Regions from separate parts of the Vibrio sp. TBV020 genome, predicted to be linked through region 2. Evidence: predicted binding sites of a transcription regulator. Region 2 holds the regulator's gene; each other region holds the start of a gene.
The links. The regulator MetJ, encoded in region 2, represses methionine synthesis genes. The targets are predictions, from matches to a motif close to TTAGACNTNTANANGTCTAA.
Positions count from the first base shown of each region.

Region 1 (4,219 bases), 1.0 Mb from region 2:
TCTTTTGACCCTTATTCTTGTTAAGGGCGATATTTGTCCTGGTCAACGAGGACGAGTCCACAAAATGTTGCCGTCACTAGCGATACTTTGGCTTGCCGTTGCCTCTCTGCGTATCGAAGCTATGATGGTGGTCTTCGCCATTGCTTATTTTTATTCCCAAGTTCAAACCAAGAAGACACGCGATCAAGGCCCAATTTGGGTAATGTACCTCGCTAATGGTTTAGCGCTTGCCTATGTCGGTATTCAAATCTTTGAACAGCCAACGTTAGCCGCGGGTTTGAGTGTCGTGGTGCAAATATTCTTACTTGGTGCGATGCTGGCGCATTTACTGTTGACGATTGCGCGCACACGCTTACAAGCATTCCATCGAATCTTACCGGTTACTGGTGTTGTTGCCGCTATGCTTATGTCTCTCACTATCTTGCTTAAAACTTTTGGTTTGGACAGTGATGTACTCGCATCTGTGACTCAGCCTTTGCTAACAGGGTTTGCACTGCTGATTACTGCAATTGTGGCATGGTGTTGGCACTTACTTGCTTCAAAAGAGATTAATAAAGGCCAACTGGCGATTGCGTTAATCTTTTTACTATTGTCTGCGACGTCGAATCAGGCATTATTTGCTCTGTAAAGAGTAGGAGTTTCGATCAACTTCACTTCATTTCGGTCAATTTATGTCTACGCTTGAATAAGTAAGTGTGGAATAGGAGGCCGTCATGGACCTAAGCAATGTGAGCAACTTTGATAGCATCATTTTGTTGGGCATAGTAAACGAAAAGCTACGTTTAGAATGTGACAGTTTTGAAGAACTTGTCTCAATGTATGAAATGGATGTTGAAGCAGTGATAGGTAAGCTAGATGTGCTTGGTTATCAGTATGATCCTTTGACCAATCAGTTCAAATCTTACGACAGATAATGATACCAACCAGAGTAAATATCTGTTCATTCTAGCTGGTTAAAATCGCTGATAGCAGCGTTATAGCTTTTGTAGGTAGATCAACTAGCTACCTGCAATCTATGTCTTGCTCTAAGCGATTTTTCCGGCGTAATGTCAAAACATCTATTTATCCCGGTTGGAATAAAAAAAGGTGCTATGCCTCCTTTTTTTGATCTCTAACTAGACAGTTTTAATTCCATCTAGGTGACTTTGGGATTGCTGCCTTGCGGTATTGAAGAAAGCTTGTAAATAACGCTTATCTTTGTCTGCATGTCGTGTCGCAGCAAACAAGCGTCGCCACAAACCGTTTCCAAGTGGGATACTGCTAATCAAGCCTTGGCGAGAAAACTCACTGATCGCCCAATTTGGGAGCGCTGCAACACCCAGCCCCGCGGAAACCATCTGAATTAACATCAATGTGTTGTCTGCTTGCTTCCACTTAGCTGGCTCAATACCAACGGGTTGCAAAAAGTGTTTAACTACATCTAAACGGCTTTTTTGTACCGGGTAAGATAGCATCGTTTGATCGACAAGATCTTCTGGCTCAATACACTCTTTTTGCGCCAGTGGGTGTGAAATAGAAGTGACTAAACGCATCTCGAAATCAAACAATGGCTCGTAGTGCACTTCGGACCTGGGCTGAATATCTGAAGTGATCACAAGATCAAGTTCCCCACCCATCAATGCTGGCAATGGCTCAAACCCAAATCCGGAGGAAAAGTCGAGTGTCACGCTTGGCCAAGCAACTTGATATTCCTTAAGTGCAGGCATTAACCATTGGAAGCAAGAGTGACATTCAATCGCCATATGCAGTCGACCATTGACGTCTTCTTTCAGGCTCGCGATTTCATTTTCTGCTTTGGCTAAGCGCGGTAACACATCATCGGCTAGCTTAAGTAATATCTTGCCTTCGGAGGTGAATTTAACTGGCCTAGTTTTACGCAGAAACAATTGCCCACCAATCCTCGACTCCAAATCTTTAATTTGGTGAGACAGGGCGGACTGGGTCAAATGCAACGTTGTTGCCGTTGCAGTGAGTGAACCTGTGTCTCTCAGCGTGGTTAATGTTCGTAAGTGCTTTAGCTCTATCATGAAGTCCCTTCAGTCAAACTTTCTAAGCATGAATATTATTAACCTAACGTGTTTTTGTAGAGGTGTAAACATCTAGACGTCTAAAAATTTTGGTGTTTATTTATTAATTAGTCGAAAGAGAGTGTTTGTCATTATGAAGAAAACTAATAAACAAGTTGAGTATTTGGAGATTGTCGTCCACTCGGTTTAGCGAGATAGTTTAGCCATCCAGACATCCTTGTGGTGAACTGAACAAAATAACGAATAAGACTTGTAAAATTTAAGGATGAACAAATGACAACAACGACTCATATACTAGGTTACCCTCGCATCGGTGAAAAACGAGAGCTGAAATTTGCTCTGGAAAAGTATTGGCGTGGCGAAATTTCTCAGGCCGAGCTTAAATCGGTTGGAAGTCAGCTGCGTAGCAAGAACTGGAAAACGCAACAAGATGCCGGCTTAGACTTCGTAACTGCAGGAGATTTTGCTTGGTATGACCATGTGTTAACTACAACGCTACTGCTTGGTCATGTGCCTAAACGTCATCAAAATGGTTTCCCAGATCTTGATACATTGTTCAAAGTGGGGCGAGGTCAGTCACAAGCAGGTTGTGGTTGTAGTGGTCATGCTGCATCGGACATGACCAAATGGTTTAATACGAACTACCACTATATTGTTCCAGAATTTAGCCAAGAGGACACTTTCGAAGTAAGTTGGCCGCAATTATTCGAAGAAGTTAATGAGGCTGTTCAAGCTGGTCATAATGTAAAGCCAGTCTTACTCGGGCCTTTGAGCTATCTATATCTGGGCAAAGAAGTAGACCAAGGATTTGACCGATTAACGTTACTCCCTCGCTTATTGACGGCATACCAAGCGATACTGGCTAAGCTAGCGAAACAAGGTGTTGAATGGGTGCAAATTGATGAGCCAATTCTGGCGCTTGAACTAGACAAACCATGGTTAGATTCATTTAAGTTAGCCTATCAAGTAATCCGAAGCGACGTAAAAGTTCTTTTGGCCACGTATTTTGACTCAGTTGTAGACACTCTAGATAACATTGTCGAACTCAACGTTGATGGCCTTCACATAGATTTATCTGCTTCACCGGAACAGTTAAACATTGTTGCTAGCAAATTACCTGAAAACTGGGTGTTATCGGCGGGAGTCGTCAATGGTCGTAACGTTTGGCGAGCGGATTTAAGTGCGCAGTTTGAGCTACTTAAACCGATAAAAGAAAATCTTGGTGAAAGACTTTGGTTAGCAAGTTCTTGTTCACTATTACATAGCCCAGTCGATCTAGATCTAGAGCCTGAATTAAGTGATGAAGTCCAAAGTTGGTTTGCATTCGCTAAACAAAAAGTGACGGAAGTGGCGTTACTTGGTCAAGCGTTAGATGGCAGCCAAGAGGCAATCTTAGCGTGTGATACCTACAGTGCACCGATTCAAAACCGTAAAACAGCGACTCACGTAAACAAACCACAGGTACAGGCTCGTCTTAATAGTATTACCAAATGCTTGGCTGAGCGAACGGAACCTTATGTTGAACGAGTTGCTCACCAGAGTAAAGTCCTAGGCTTGCCACTATTCCCTACAACAACGATTGGCTCGTTTCCTCAAACAAGTGAGATTCGTGTTCAGCGTAGCGCATTTCGCAGCGGAAAACTGTCCCAGGAAGAATATGAAGTAGCGCTTAAAGGGCACATTAAAGATGCGGTAAAACGACAAGAGGCACTCGACTTAGATGTTCTCGTTCATGGGGAAGCTGAGCGTAACGATATGGTGGAGTACTTCGCCGAAAACCTAGCGGGCTTTCAAACAACTAAATTTGGTTGGGTACAAAGCTATGGTTCACGCTGTGTAAAACCTGCGATTGTTGTTGCTGATATTGAGCGCGAGAAGCCTATCACTGTAGAGTGGGCAACCTATGCGCAGTCGCTAACGTCTAAACAAATGAAAGGGATGCTCACCGGACCTGTAACAATTCTATGCTGGACGTTCCCCCGTGAAGATATCACGCGTAAAGAAATCGCTGACCAGTTAGCATTGGCATTACGCGATGAAGTCTCTGATTTACAAGATGCTGGTATCAACATCATTCAGATTGACGAACCTGCAATTCGAGAAGGTCTACCATTGAAAAAGCGCGACCATAAAGCGTATTTAGAGTGGGCGGTGGATGCCTTTAAGATTTCTGCGGCGAGTGCTAAACCAGA
Region 1 is NZ_JBEEAQ010000003.1:2,280,274-2,284,492, reverse strand. It holds gene AAFX28_RS18400 (hypothetical protein) at 1-628, shown strand, start outside; gene AAFX28_RS18395 (DUF4250 domain-containing protein) at 714-914, shown strand; gene metR (HTH-type transcriptional regulator MetR) at 1,116-2,027, opposite strand; gene metE (5-methyltetrahydropteroyltriglutamate--homocysteine S-methyltransferase) at 2,301-4,219, shown strand, end outside.
Region 1: metE (5-methyltetrahydropteroyltriglutamate--homocysteine S-methyltransferase) is a predicted target of MetJ. The motif match lies at 2,092-2,111, and genes of this name have one in related genera.

Region 2 (4,219 bases):
ATAAAGCCAGTGATCACGATGCGGTGATGTGAATGCTGTGCGAGAACTTCTTTAATGAGCGGATAAGAAGTACCGAAGTCTACTTCTGGTTGCGTGCCTGCTTCGGCGCGAAGAAATGCTCGAGCATCTTGTGCTACCGCAGGCAATTCACTTTGATTAAGAAGGGCTGAGAGCAAGCGAGAAGACCACATTTCACCGTGACCTAAAACGGCTGCTTTCTCTGCCTCAGTCAATGGTGAGGTGAGTTCTCCTAAAGTACTGAACTCATCACGAAGCGTCGCCAATAGTTTGGTTTTTTCTTCACCATCTAACAGTTCTTCTACTAATCCAATTTGAAATTGGCGCAGTGCTTGAAGCTCTTCATGCGCAATACGGCCATCTTTGGTAAGTGCCTCTAGAAATTCGATCAGACGGTTTGTTGTTTTACCTGCGGCCGAAACAACAATCAGATCATCAGGTTTAGAGTACTCTTTTAATATTCCAACTACTCGGCGGTAGCACTCTGGGTCTGCTAAGCTGCTGCCACCAAACTTATGTAGCTGACGAACAATAGACATTAGAAGGCCTCCTTAGCTTTAGCAAAGGCCTGCTCTAAATCATCAATCAGGTCATCGGCATCTTCTAGGCCTACAGATAAGCGTAGTAACTGCTGTGAAACGCCTGCTTCAGCAAGTGCTTCTTCACCCATTGCTCGGTGTGTCATCGATGCAGGGTGACAAATAAGGCTTTCTACACCACCAAGAGATTCAGCCAGAGAGAACAGTGCCAGTTCGCCAACAAAAAACTTCAACTGATCGAAGCTACCAGCAAACTCAAAGCTAAGCATAGAGCCGAAACCAGATTGCTGTTTCTTGGCAATCTCATGGCCAGGATGGTCTGGTAAGCTCGGGTGGTAGATGTTGCCGACCAGTTCTTGAGTCTGCAAGAAATCTAAGATCTTACTTGAGCTCTCTTCATGTACCTTCATACGAGCACCAAGTGTACGAATACCACGTAGGGTCATATAGCTGTCAAACGGTGTTCCCGTTGCGCCAATACAGTTCCCCCACCAGGCTAGCTCTTCAGCGTGCTGTTCCGATTTAGTAATGACCACACCACCAATGACATCTGAATGACCATTGATGTACTTGGTTGTGGAATGAATTACAAAGTCAGCACCTAGCTCTAAAGGCTTTTGGAACACCGGTGTCAAAAAGGTATTGTCGACAGCGACTAGAGCGCCAACTTGCTTGGCTTTTTCACATACATCTGCAATATCAACGACGCGCACTAATGGGTTGGATGGAGTCTCTAAAAGAATCAATTTTGGCTTTTTGGCAATCGCGGCTGCAAATGCTTGTTCATCGGATTGATCAACAAACTCGACCTTGAAATCACCTTTATTCGCTCGCGTATTGAATAGACGGTAGGTACCGCCATAGCAGTCATGCGGTGCTACGATAAGATCGTCAGGACCTAAAAATGTAGAGACCCAAAGATTAAGAGCTGAAGTACCACAGTTAGTGACCACTGCTCCTTTACCTGATTCTAGTTCGAATAGAGCGGTTTCAAGCAAACCACGGTTAGGGTTACCTGAGCGGGTATAGTCGTATTTTGGTACTTCACCAAAAGCTGGGAAGCCATAGTTGGTCGATAGGTAGATTGGTGGAACAACTGCGTGATGCTGAGTGTCAGACTCGATACCAGTACGTACCGCGATTGTGGCTGGTTTGCGGGTGTTCATAAGTGTTTCCTTTCGAACTTTAGTGACTTCTAGTAGGGAATACGCTATACCTGTCTGTTGTTAGATATATGTTATTCCAATTCCATATCTGTTCACTTTACTTGTCATTTTTGTGGCCGTCAACACTTCTAGACGTCTATATGTCTTTGCTTATGGCCATAAATCCCGCTAAAATTGCGCTTTCTAATTTCAAACATAAATATTTACAAAAGGTGCGCAATGGCAGATTGGAATGGCGAATACATAAGCCCATATGCTGAACATGGAAAGAAAAGCGAACAAGTAAAGAAGATTACGGTTTCTATTCCATTGAAAGTATTGAAGGTATTGACTGATGAACGCACGCGTCGTCAGATTAATAACCTACGCCACGCAACCAATAGTGAGCTACTGTGTGAAGCATTTCTCCATGCCTACACTGGCCAACCATTGCCGACGGATGAAGATTTACGTAAAGATCGCCCAGACGATATTCCTGCAGAAGTGAAAAAACTGATGACAGAGATGGGTATTGAGTTCGAAGCATTTGACGAAGAATAATAAAAACCACAAGCACCTTAGTTTTTCGCTGTGAGCCAATACTGAATAGATACAAAAAAACCGCTGTCCATTGGAGAGCGGTTTTTTATTATCCGTGATTAAAGCGGATTAGCTTGCCATGTAGTTCTCTGGCATTTCGATACGAGCAACACCTGAATCAACCGCTGCTTGAGCTACTGCTTTTGCTACACGCGGAAGTAAACGTGAATCCATTGGCTTAGGAATGATGTAACCAGGGCCAAATGATAGTGATTCAACACCTGCTGCAGCAAGAACTTCAGCTGGTACTTCTTCTTTAGCTAGCTGACGAATCGCATCAACCGCTGCTAGTTTCATTTCGTCATTGATTTCACTTGCGCGAACGTCTAGTGCACCACGGAAAATGAATGGGAAACAAAGTACGTTGTTTACTTGGTTAGGGTAGTCACTACGGCCTGTACCCATAATAAGATCATCACGAACTTCATGAGCAAGCTCTGGCTTGATTTCTGGATCAGGGTTTGAACATGCGAATACAACAGGCTTGTCTGCCATTAGTTTTAGCGCTTCTGGTGACAGTAGATTAGGACCAGATACACCTAGGAACAGATCAGCACCTTCAATCACGTCTTCTAGTGTGCGCTTATCTGTGTTGTTGGCGAACAGTTGTTTGTATTCGTTTAGATCGTCACGACGAGTGTGAATAACGCCCTTACGGTCAAGCATGTAGATTTTTTCACGCATTGCGCCACATTTGATCAGTAGCTCCATACATGCAACCGCTGCAGCACCCGCGCCAAGACAAACAATAGTCGCTTCTTCTAGTTTTTTACCTTGCAGCTCAATTGCGTTAAGCATGCCTGCAGCAGTAACGATCGCAGTACCGTGTTGGTCATCATGGAATACTGGTACGTCACAGCGTTCAATAAGTTGCTTTTCAATTTCAAAACAGTCTGGTGCTTTGATGTCTTCAAGGTTAATACCACCGAATGTGTCGGCGATGTTTGCTACGGTATCAACAAACTCTTCGATTGTGCGGTGTTTAACTTCAATATCAATCGAGTCTAGGCCTGCAAAACGTTTAAATAGAAGAGATTTACCTTCCATTACTGGTTTTGACGCTAGAGGGCCTAAGTTACCTAAACCAAGAATCGCGGTGCCGTTAGAGATAACCGCAACCATATTTCCTTTAGAAGTGTATTTGTAAACGTTATCGGCGTTTTGCGCGATTTCACGTACAGGTTCTGCCACGCCAGGGCTGTATGCTAGTGCGAGATCTTTTGCTGTTTCAGCTGGAGTAGTTAGTGCAACTGCAATTTTTCCTGGGGTAGGATAAGCATGGTAGTCCAGTGCTTGTTGGCGGAATTGTTCTTCAGGGGATAGTTCTTGGCGATTGTCATCTGACATGGGTGTAGGTACTCGTTAATAATTATAAATGAAAGGGGGAAATCCATTTTAGAGTAACTAAGTCAAGCTGCATAGGTCAGAATGCGAGCTAAAGCAATAAAATGCGGTAAATGACTGGAGATAAGACCAGATGAATAGAGATATGGCTAGCGAATACGAAATTTAGTAATAGATTACTCTGTAAAATACCAAGTTATTCGGTACCCGATAACAAAAAAGGACGCCTGAGCGTCCTTTTTAGATTCGGTTAAGCAGAAATTACTTCTTGCTTGATAGAGCACCGAAACGCTTGTTAAAGCGATCAACACGGCCGCCTGTATCAACGATACGTTGCTTACCAGTGTAGAATGGGTGACATTTGTCACATACGTCTAGGTGGATAGACTCTTTAGCTAGAGTTGAGTTGAACTCAAAAGAGTTGCCACAAGAACAAGTTGCTTTAACTGCTTTGTATTCTGGGTGGATACCAGCTTTCATGGGAGAACCTCTAAATAGGCCGTGTCGCTATCCGAATCTAAGCCGGACACCACACGTAGTTAATAAAAAATACTCTTGGATACCGCTGCAATA
Region 2 is NZ_JBEEAQ010000003.1:3,291,808-3,296,026, reverse strand. It holds gene AAFX28_RS23150 (bifunctional aspartate kinase/homoserine dehydrogenase II) at 1-557, opposite strand, end outside; gene AAFX28_RS23145 (O-succinylhomoserine (thiol)-lyase) at 557-1,723, opposite strand; gene metJ (met regulon transcriptional regulator MetJ) at 1,943-2,263, shown strand; gene AAFX28_RS23135 (malic enzyme-like NAD(P)-binding protein) at 2,372-3,649, opposite strand; gene rpmE (50S ribosomal protein L31) at 3,908-4,126, opposite strand.

Region 3 (4,219 bases), 2.8 Mb from region 2:
TGCTTAGCTTTCTCTATCATAGGGGTGATAGTCGAGCCTTGGATCAAGATTGAAAACACAACAACAGAGTAAGTCATTACCAAGATGATTTCTTTTACATCGATGAGCTTATCTTGGATGACCCAAATACCTGATGGGATAGAGAGCGCCATTGCCAATGCCAAGCCGCCACGTAATCCACCCCAAGTTAGGATTTTAACCGACCATGGGTTGTACTTACGATAGCGCTTAAATCCTATGTAAGATAAGAAGACACTAAGGTAACGTGATGTGAGAACTAGTGGGATTGAGAAAGCCATAAGAATCCAGTCTTCTTTATGGAACTCAAACAGAAGCATCGACATACCGATAAGTAAGAACAGCACGCCATTGAGGAACTCATCAACCAGTTCCCAGAAATGGTCTAAGTGATCTTCACTCTCTTTCGAGAAACCGATAAAGCGAGTCCAGTTGCCGATCATAATACCTGATACAACCATTGCTAACGGACCAGATACATGAAGCACTTCTGCAAATGCATAGCCAGCGGTTGGGATGCCGATGGTTAACAGTAGCTCCATTGAGTGATCGTCAGTAGCACTGATCAAGTAGTGGAATACTAGTCCTAGGACAAAACCGTAAGCGATACCACCAAGAGCTTCCTGAGCGAACAGCATAGTCACACTGCCAACTGTTGGGGCTTCAGTGCCAAACGCGATGGTGAATAGTGTTACGAAGATAACCAAACCAAAGCCGTCATTAAAGAGTGACTCTCCTTCTATCTGAGTAGAGATTCGTTTTGGAGCATCTAACTTTTTAACGATAGCAAGAACAGCAATTGGGTCAGTTGGTGAGATAAGAGCACCAAACAGTAAGCAGTAAACTAAATCAAACTGGATTCCGATAAGCTGACAGAATCCGTATAGAGCAAAACCTATAAAGAAGGTAGAAAATAATGTTGCAGCTAATGCTAGGACTGTAATTTCCCATTTCTGATCTTTTAGGTTTGGTAGCTTGATGCCTAAACCACCGGCAAATAGTAGAAACCCTAAAATACCTTTGAGCAAAAAGTCTTCGAAGTTGATACTTGCGACAGTATTGGATGCAATCTCAGTCAGTTGGAACCAGTCATTCTGGCCTGCAACTAAGATCAAAAGAGATAGCATCATCGAGCCGGCGGTAATTGCAATTGTGGTTTGCATCTTACCTATCTTACTGTTTACAAAGGCTATCAACATAGCTGCTGCAGATAGAAAGCAAAGCGTGTAATAGACTGACATTAGATTCTTACCATGTAACAAAATGTGAATAGGAATTTTCTGCCTAGTTCGTTCAAATAGCAAACATTATTTGTCAGTTTAAAGTCATCAATTTACTCGTTTAGACGTCTAGACTCCTTTTTAATGTGTGATAGGATGGAGTGATAACTAAAGGAATGAGGCTGTACTGTGGGAAGTAATGTAAGGCAACAGATTGAAGCTCAATTAAAGCAACGTATCTTATTGATCGATGGTGGTATGGGCACCATGATCCAAGACTACAAACTGGAAGAGCAAGACTATCGTGGTGAACGTTTTGCTGATTGGCACTGTGATTTAAAAGGCAACAATGACCTTTTGGTTCTTTCCCAGCCAAAACTTATCAAAGATATTCATCTAGAGTATCTTGAAGCTGGTGCAGATATTCTTGAAACCAACACATTTAACGCAACCACTATCGCAATGGCTGACTATGAAATGGAAAGCCTTAGCGAAGAGATTAACTTTGAGGCTGCTAAGTTAGCTAGAGAAGCTGCTGATGAATGGACGGCGAAAACACCTGATAAGCCTCGCTATGTTGCTGGTGTACTTGGTCCTACTAACCGCACTTGTTCTATCTCTCCTGATGTAAATGACCCAGGTTATCGTAATGTTAGTTTTGATGAGCTTGTAGCGGCTTACTCTGAGTCGACTCGAGCGCTAATTAAAGGCGGTTCAGATCTTATTCTTATCGAGACTATCTTCGATACGCTAAATGCGAAGGCGTGTGCTTTTGCAGTCGAAACCGTATTTGAAGAAATGGGTATTAGTTTGCCTGTTATGATTTCAGGCACGATTACCGACGCTTCAGGGCGTACTCTATCGGGCCAAACAACAGAAGCCTTCTACAATTCTCTGCGTCACGTAAAACCTATTTCATTTGGCCTTAACTGTGCACTTGGTCCAGATGAACTCCGTCCTTATGTAGAAGAGCTATCACGCATCTCTGAGTCGTTTGTTTCTGCACACCCTAACGCAGGATTACCAAACGCATTTGGTGAGTATGATCTATCTCCTGAGGGTATGGCTGTCCATGTTAAAGAATGGGCTGAAAGCGGCTTTCTAAACCTCATTGGTGGTTGTTGTGGTACTACTCCAGAACATATTCGTCAGATGGCACAAGCGGTCGAAAGTGTTACTCCGCGTGTATTGCCTGATCTCGTAACAGCATGTCGTTTATCAGGTCTAGAGCCACTAACGATCGAAAAAGAAACACTATTTATCAACGTTGGTGAACGAACCAACGTAACTGGTTCAGCTCGCTTTAAGCGCCTGATCAAAGAAGAACTGTATGACGAAGCTTTAGAGGTTGCCCGTCAGCAAGTTGAAAACGGTGCTCAGATCATCGATATCAACATGGATGAAGGGATGCTTGACGCTGAAGCATGTATGGTGCGCTTTTTGAATCTATGTGCCTCTGAGCCAGAGATTTCAAAAGTACCAATCATGGTTGACTCTTCAAAGTGGGAGGTTATCGAAGCTGGCCTTAAATGTATTCAGGGCAAAGGTATCGTTAACTCGATCTCGCTAAAAGAAGGTAAAGAGAAGTTTGTTGAGCAGGCTAAGCTGATCCGCCGTTATGGTGCTGCCGTTATCGTGATGGCATTTGACGAAGTTGGCCAAGCGGAAACCCGTGAACGTAAATTAGAAATCTGTACTAACGCTTATCGAATTCTTGTAGATGAAGTAGGCTTCCCACCAGAAGATATCATCTTTGACCCGAATATCTTTGCAGTCGCTACAGGTATTGAAGAGCACAACAACTACGCTGTTGATTTCATCGAAGCGGTAGCTGACATCAAACGAGACTTGCCGCATGCGATGATTTCGGGTGGTGTGTCTAACGTTTCATTCTCTTTCCGAGGTAATAACTACGTTCGTGAAGCGATTCACGCCGTGTTCCTATACCACTGTTTCAAGAATGGTATGGATATGGGAATTGTTAACGCAGGTCAGCTAGAGATCTACGATAACGTGCCTGATAAGTTACGCGAAGCGGTGGAAGATGTCGTTCTTAACCGCCGTGAAGACGGTACAGAGCGCCTGCTTGATATAGCTGCTGAATATGCTGGTAAAGGTGTCGGTAAAGAAGAAGATGCTTCTGCACTTGAATGGCGTACTTGGCCAGTAGAGAAACGTCTCGAACATGCGCTAGTTAAGGGCATTACCGAGTTCATTATTGAAGATACAGAAGAAGCACGTGTTAATGCATCTAAACCATTAGAGGTGATTGAAGGCCCGCTAATGGATGGTATGAACGTTGTCGGCGACCTGTTTGGTGAAGGCAAGATGTTCTTACCTCAGGTGGTTAAATCTGCTCGTGTAATGAAACAGGCAGTTGGTCACTTAGAGCCTTTCATCAATAAAGAAAAACAGGCAGGCTCTACCAACGGTAAGATTCTGCTTGCGACAGTAAAAGGGGATGTTCACGATATTGGTAAGAATATTGTTGGTGTCGTACTTCAGTGTAATAACTACGAGATCATTGATCTTGGTGTCATGGTTCCTTGTGAGCAAATCCTTAAAGTTGCCAAAGAAGAGAATGTCGACATCATTGGTTTGTCTGGCTTAATCACTCCTTCATTAGATGAGATGGTTCATGTCGCCAAAGAAATGGAACGTCTAGATTTTGATTTACCGTTGCTGATTGGTGGTGCAACAACATCCAAGGCCCATACGGCCGTTAAAATTGAGCAAAACTACAAACATCCAGTGGTTTATGTGAATAACGCCTCTCGAGCCGTAGGTGTATGTACTTCTTTATTATCTGATGAGCTACGTCCTGCATTCGTAGAAAAACTCGATGCAGATTATGAACGCGTTCGTGATCAGCATAACCGTAAGAAGCCGCGCACTAAGCCAGTGACATTAGAGCAAGCTCGTGCAAATAAGGTTGATATTGATTGGGATAGCTATACGCCACCTGTACCAGCTAAACCGGG
Region 3 is NZ_JBEEAQ010000003.1:517,851-522,069, forward strand. It holds gene AAFX28_RS10375 (cation:proton antiporter) at 1-1,259, opposite strand, end outside; gene metH (methionine synthase) at 1,428-4,219, shown strand, end outside.
Region 3: metH (methionine synthase) is a predicted target of MetJ. The motif match lies at 1,360-1,379, and genes of this name have one in related genera.

Region 4 (4,219 bases), 1.6 Mb from region 2:
TGAGCCTAACGCTATCGCTAGTACAGTGCCAAAGATCAGGGTATTTTCCATACTGGCTGCCGCTCCTTCAGCTGCGGCTTGGCGTTTGATCATCAGTTCATCTTCCATCGCAATAAAGTCTGCAATCTGGGAGCGGAACTTATCAAAATATGTTTTTCCTCGAGCTTCAGCGACTAATTCTGAAATATCATCCATTGTTGTCGTATCACCCACTTTTCCTCTTAGTTCAATCGCGGGCTCAGTGACATTGGATAACCATTCGTTGATCGTTGTTTCTATCTCACCTAGGCGCGTAACTTGAGTCGGGTTATCATCCACCGTCACCTTTAAGCTTGTCACTAGTCGTGTAAATTCTCGTTGGCCATTTTCGTACGGTTGCAAAAACTCTGTTTTACCTGCAAGCAGATAGCCACGCATACCTGTTTCCATGTCTACTGCAGCAGCTTCAATCTTCATCGCTTGCTGAATCACTTTATGGGTATGATCGACCATCGCACTGGTTTCTACTTGGGAGCGTGAACTCGCGATGGAAACGATTGATAGAAATATTAGAAGCAAGAGGGGGATGCCAGCCCCTAACGCAATTTTATATTTTAGTGGGACATTACTTAAAGCCATTGAGAACTCCTTTACCTAACCAGAATGCGCTTTCCTTGAGCACTATAGTTAGGTATAGACGTGTTCTCTGAGAGTCGCTAGCGTCTAAACTAAAGTATTAACAAATTTTTTGTGGTTATTTTACGTAGTGAGCTATAATAAATAAAATTATCGAAAATCAATCAGTTACAAGGTAAGTTTAGAAACCTCTATGTTTCCAAAACTCCCCTTCATCACGGGCAAACACATCAAAGGTTTTGTCTGCGATGGCTCTTTGGTTCATAGAAATCGTCATCCGCCATTTACCGATATTCGACTCATAGCCCTCTATCGGGTCAAGCAGTTGTATGGTATCTCCCAAATAGAAATCCCAGTCGTTGCTACCAACATGCAAATCACCCGTGAATGGCTCTAGTATTTGCCCTTTCTTACCTTTGACTCCTGGGTGGTCAATACAGAACTCGATCACTTCACCTTTGGCTTTCTTAATGTTGACGATATAGCCAAATTCAACCTCTTCGTCCGCAGGCACTTTGGTTGTGAACTCTTGAATTTTAGGTAGGTGTTTTGATTTAGAGTCCCACTCTTTGTAAATACCATAAGACAGCATTTCTACTACTGGGCTTCGTTTCGCCATTCTTGCCACCGCTTCTTCATTGTTGCTATCACTTCTGGCTCGACCCCATGGATATTGCCGTAATTACCGCTGCACTCAATCACTTCTAAACAAGCACCAAACTGTTTGGCCATTTTGTAGTAAGGCATGATCTCCCAGCGTCGAACAAACGTGTTTGAAACAACTACATCGGTATTATTGGCGAGTGCTTGTCTAGTTTTCGTCTGACACCATTGATGGGCATCGGAAATCTTATCCGCTTGATAATGATATTCACCAGACTCATCGACAAAGAACATGTCCGCTTCAACATGTTCACCAGGTAGTGTTTTAGCTAAGGTACTTTTACCAGAGCCAGGTAGGCCTCGAATGAGGGTCAGCTTCAATGTCATTATTTAATTGGGTAGAGAGCGTTAAACGAATCTTAATACAGAAGTAGCTAAAATTGCTATCGACATCTCATTCTGATTGCGTTAAGTTTAGAAGTATAGACGTCCATAATACCGCTTAGGGAGTAAGCTGTGCCAATTAAGATCCCCGATCAATTACCTGCATCTGACGTATTACGTACTGAGAACATCTTTGTGATGCCTGAATCTCGTGCATCAACTCAGGAAATTCGTCCGCTTAAGGTTCTGATCCTCAATCTTATGCCTAAGAAAATCGAAACGGAAACTCAATTCTTACGTTTACTATCGAATAGCCCGCTGCAAGTAGATATTGAACTGCTGCGCATCGATGACCGCCCAAGTAAAAACACGCCAACCGAACACCTTGATAACTTCTACCGCCAATTTGAAATGGTAAAAGATCGCAACTTTGATGGTCTGATCATCACTGGTGCCCCTCTTGGTCTTGTTCAGTTTGAAGATGTGATTTACTGGGACCACCTCAAGACCATCATGAACTGGGCGAACAATCATGTCACCTCAACACTGTATGTATGTTGGGCGGCACAAGCTGGACTAAAGCTGCTTTACGACTTGCCAAAACGCACACGTAAAGAGAAGCTTTCTGGGGTATATCATCATAAAATCCACCAGCCATATCACCCAGTATTACGTGGTTTTGATGACACATTCCTAGCACCGCATAGTCGCTACGCTGATTTTTCACCAGAATACTTAGAACAGAATACTGACTTGGACGTTCTTGCAACCTCTGACGTTGCTGGAGTTTACTTGGCAGCAACCAAAGACAAACGTAACGTATTTGTCACGGGCCACCCTGAGTATGACTCTCATACTCTGCATAACGAATATGTACGAGATCTTGGCGAAGGGATGGAGCCTGCGATTCCGGTAAATTACTACCCGAACAACAATCCAGATAACCCACCTTGTGCAAGCTGGCGTAGTCACGGCCACCTACTTTTCTCTAACTGGCTAAATTACTGTGTTTACCAGCAAACACCATACGATCTTGATAAGTTTAGTGAGGCCAACTTTACTAAGGACGATTAGTTCTTACTGGCCAAGTGCTCATCTTAGATCGAATCAAAAGGGACATTTAACTCTAGGTTAAACGTCCCTTTGTCTATCTCCCCACTGTAAAAAGAAGGCGAAATGCAAAACCAGTCGCATAGTTTTTCCCCTAACTAATCACACAGGCAGAAGTAAGTTATATATTCATTTCACTCACAACTCTGTCGACATTATGCGTTTGCCCTTACTTGCTATTACTTTACTCGCTTCTGGTTGTATGACTGTAGAAGCGCCATCCAACAACGCGCCTACAGCCAACGCTAGAGAACGCTCTGAAGCGCGCATTGAATTGGGAATTGGTTATCTTAATCAAGGGAATATGCTCAAAGCCCGAGAGAACCTAGAGAAAGCACTCGAGCACGACCCTAAGTATTATCGAGCGCAATTATCTCTTGCCCATTACTTTGAGAAAGTGGGTGAAGACGAATCAGCAGAGAAACTGTACAAGTCCGCATTGAGCCAGCACCCAAAAAACGGCAACGTACTCAATAACTATGGGACATTCCTTTGTAAACATGAACGCTATGAGCAAGCAGATAAGTTCTTCAACAAGGCCATCAATCAACCTTATTACTATTTGATTTCCGCTAGCTATGAGAACGCCGCGTTGTGTGCTTTGAAATCAGGTAATACTGAGCAGGCGCAGCAATACTTCCATCGCTCATTAGACCACGACCCATACCGTCCAAGATCGTTACTAAACTTAGCTAAATTAGAGATAGATAACGGGGATTACACCGACGCTAGAATTAGGCTGATGCAGTTTCACCAACGCTACGGAACCCAGAAGCCTTCGTTGCAACTACTGATAGAGTTAGAGCAACGCGCGGGTAACAAAGCATTAGAGCAAAAGTATAGGAATAAGTTAGAGAATATGAGTTAACGCTTACGAGATATATCACGTCGTTGCTTACGTTTAGTGATTCTGTGTAAGCGACGATATTCTTTATAAAGTATGTAACTAAAGCCGAGCAGCCCCAAAACAAGTAAGGCTGCAAATAGAACAAGCAAACTATCACAGATCCAGTCTGGTTCGCAGGGCATATAAATTTCAAACTCCATATCCCCTGCTCCCTACCTGTTAAATCATTAGCTTTTTAGCTTCAGCCATTGTTGGCGTTCTGCTTCTGTTTTGAACGTCCATGCTATAAAGCGGCTAACTTTTTGGCCTTGGCTCATTTCAACAACCTTAACCTCACGAGCTCCTGCTTTCTCAAGGTTTTTTCGCATCCAACGCACGTTCTCTTTCTTCGAAATTAGCGTAGAAAACCATAAAACTTGCTTGGCATAATCTCGACTTTCAAACGCCATGTTCTTGATAAATGCCGCCTCTCCACCCGGACACCATAGCTCCGCTTTTTGCCCACCAAAGTTAAGTATAGGTGAACGACTCGATGGAGACTGGGCCACAACCTGACCACGTTTGCTCTTATTGGCAGCCAAGTTCTTAATCTTTCGCTCACTACCTTGCTGTGCGTCCTGCAATGACTTGTGGAATGGCGGATTACAGGTCGTCACATCA
Region 4 is NZ_JBEEAQ010000003.1:1,681,131-1,685,349, reverse strand. It holds gene AAFX28_RS15970 (methyl-accepting chemotaxis protein) at 1-618, opposite strand, end outside; gene AAFX28_RS15965 (DUF3859 domain-containing protein) at 797-1,234, opposite strand; gene AAFX28_RS15960 (ATP-binding protein) at 1,213-1,605, opposite strand; gene metA (homoserine O-succinyltransferase) at 1,735-2,676, shown strand; gene pilW (type IV pilus biogenesis/stability protein PilW) at 2,870-3,580, shown strand; gene AAFX28_RS15945 (hypothetical protein) at 3,577-3,759, opposite strand; gene rlmF (23S rRNA (adenine(1618)-N(6))-methyltransferase RlmF) at 3,787-4,219, opposite strand, start outside.
Region 4: metA (homoserine O-succinyltransferase) is a predicted target of MetJ. The motif match lies at 1,693-1,712, and genes of this name have one in related genera.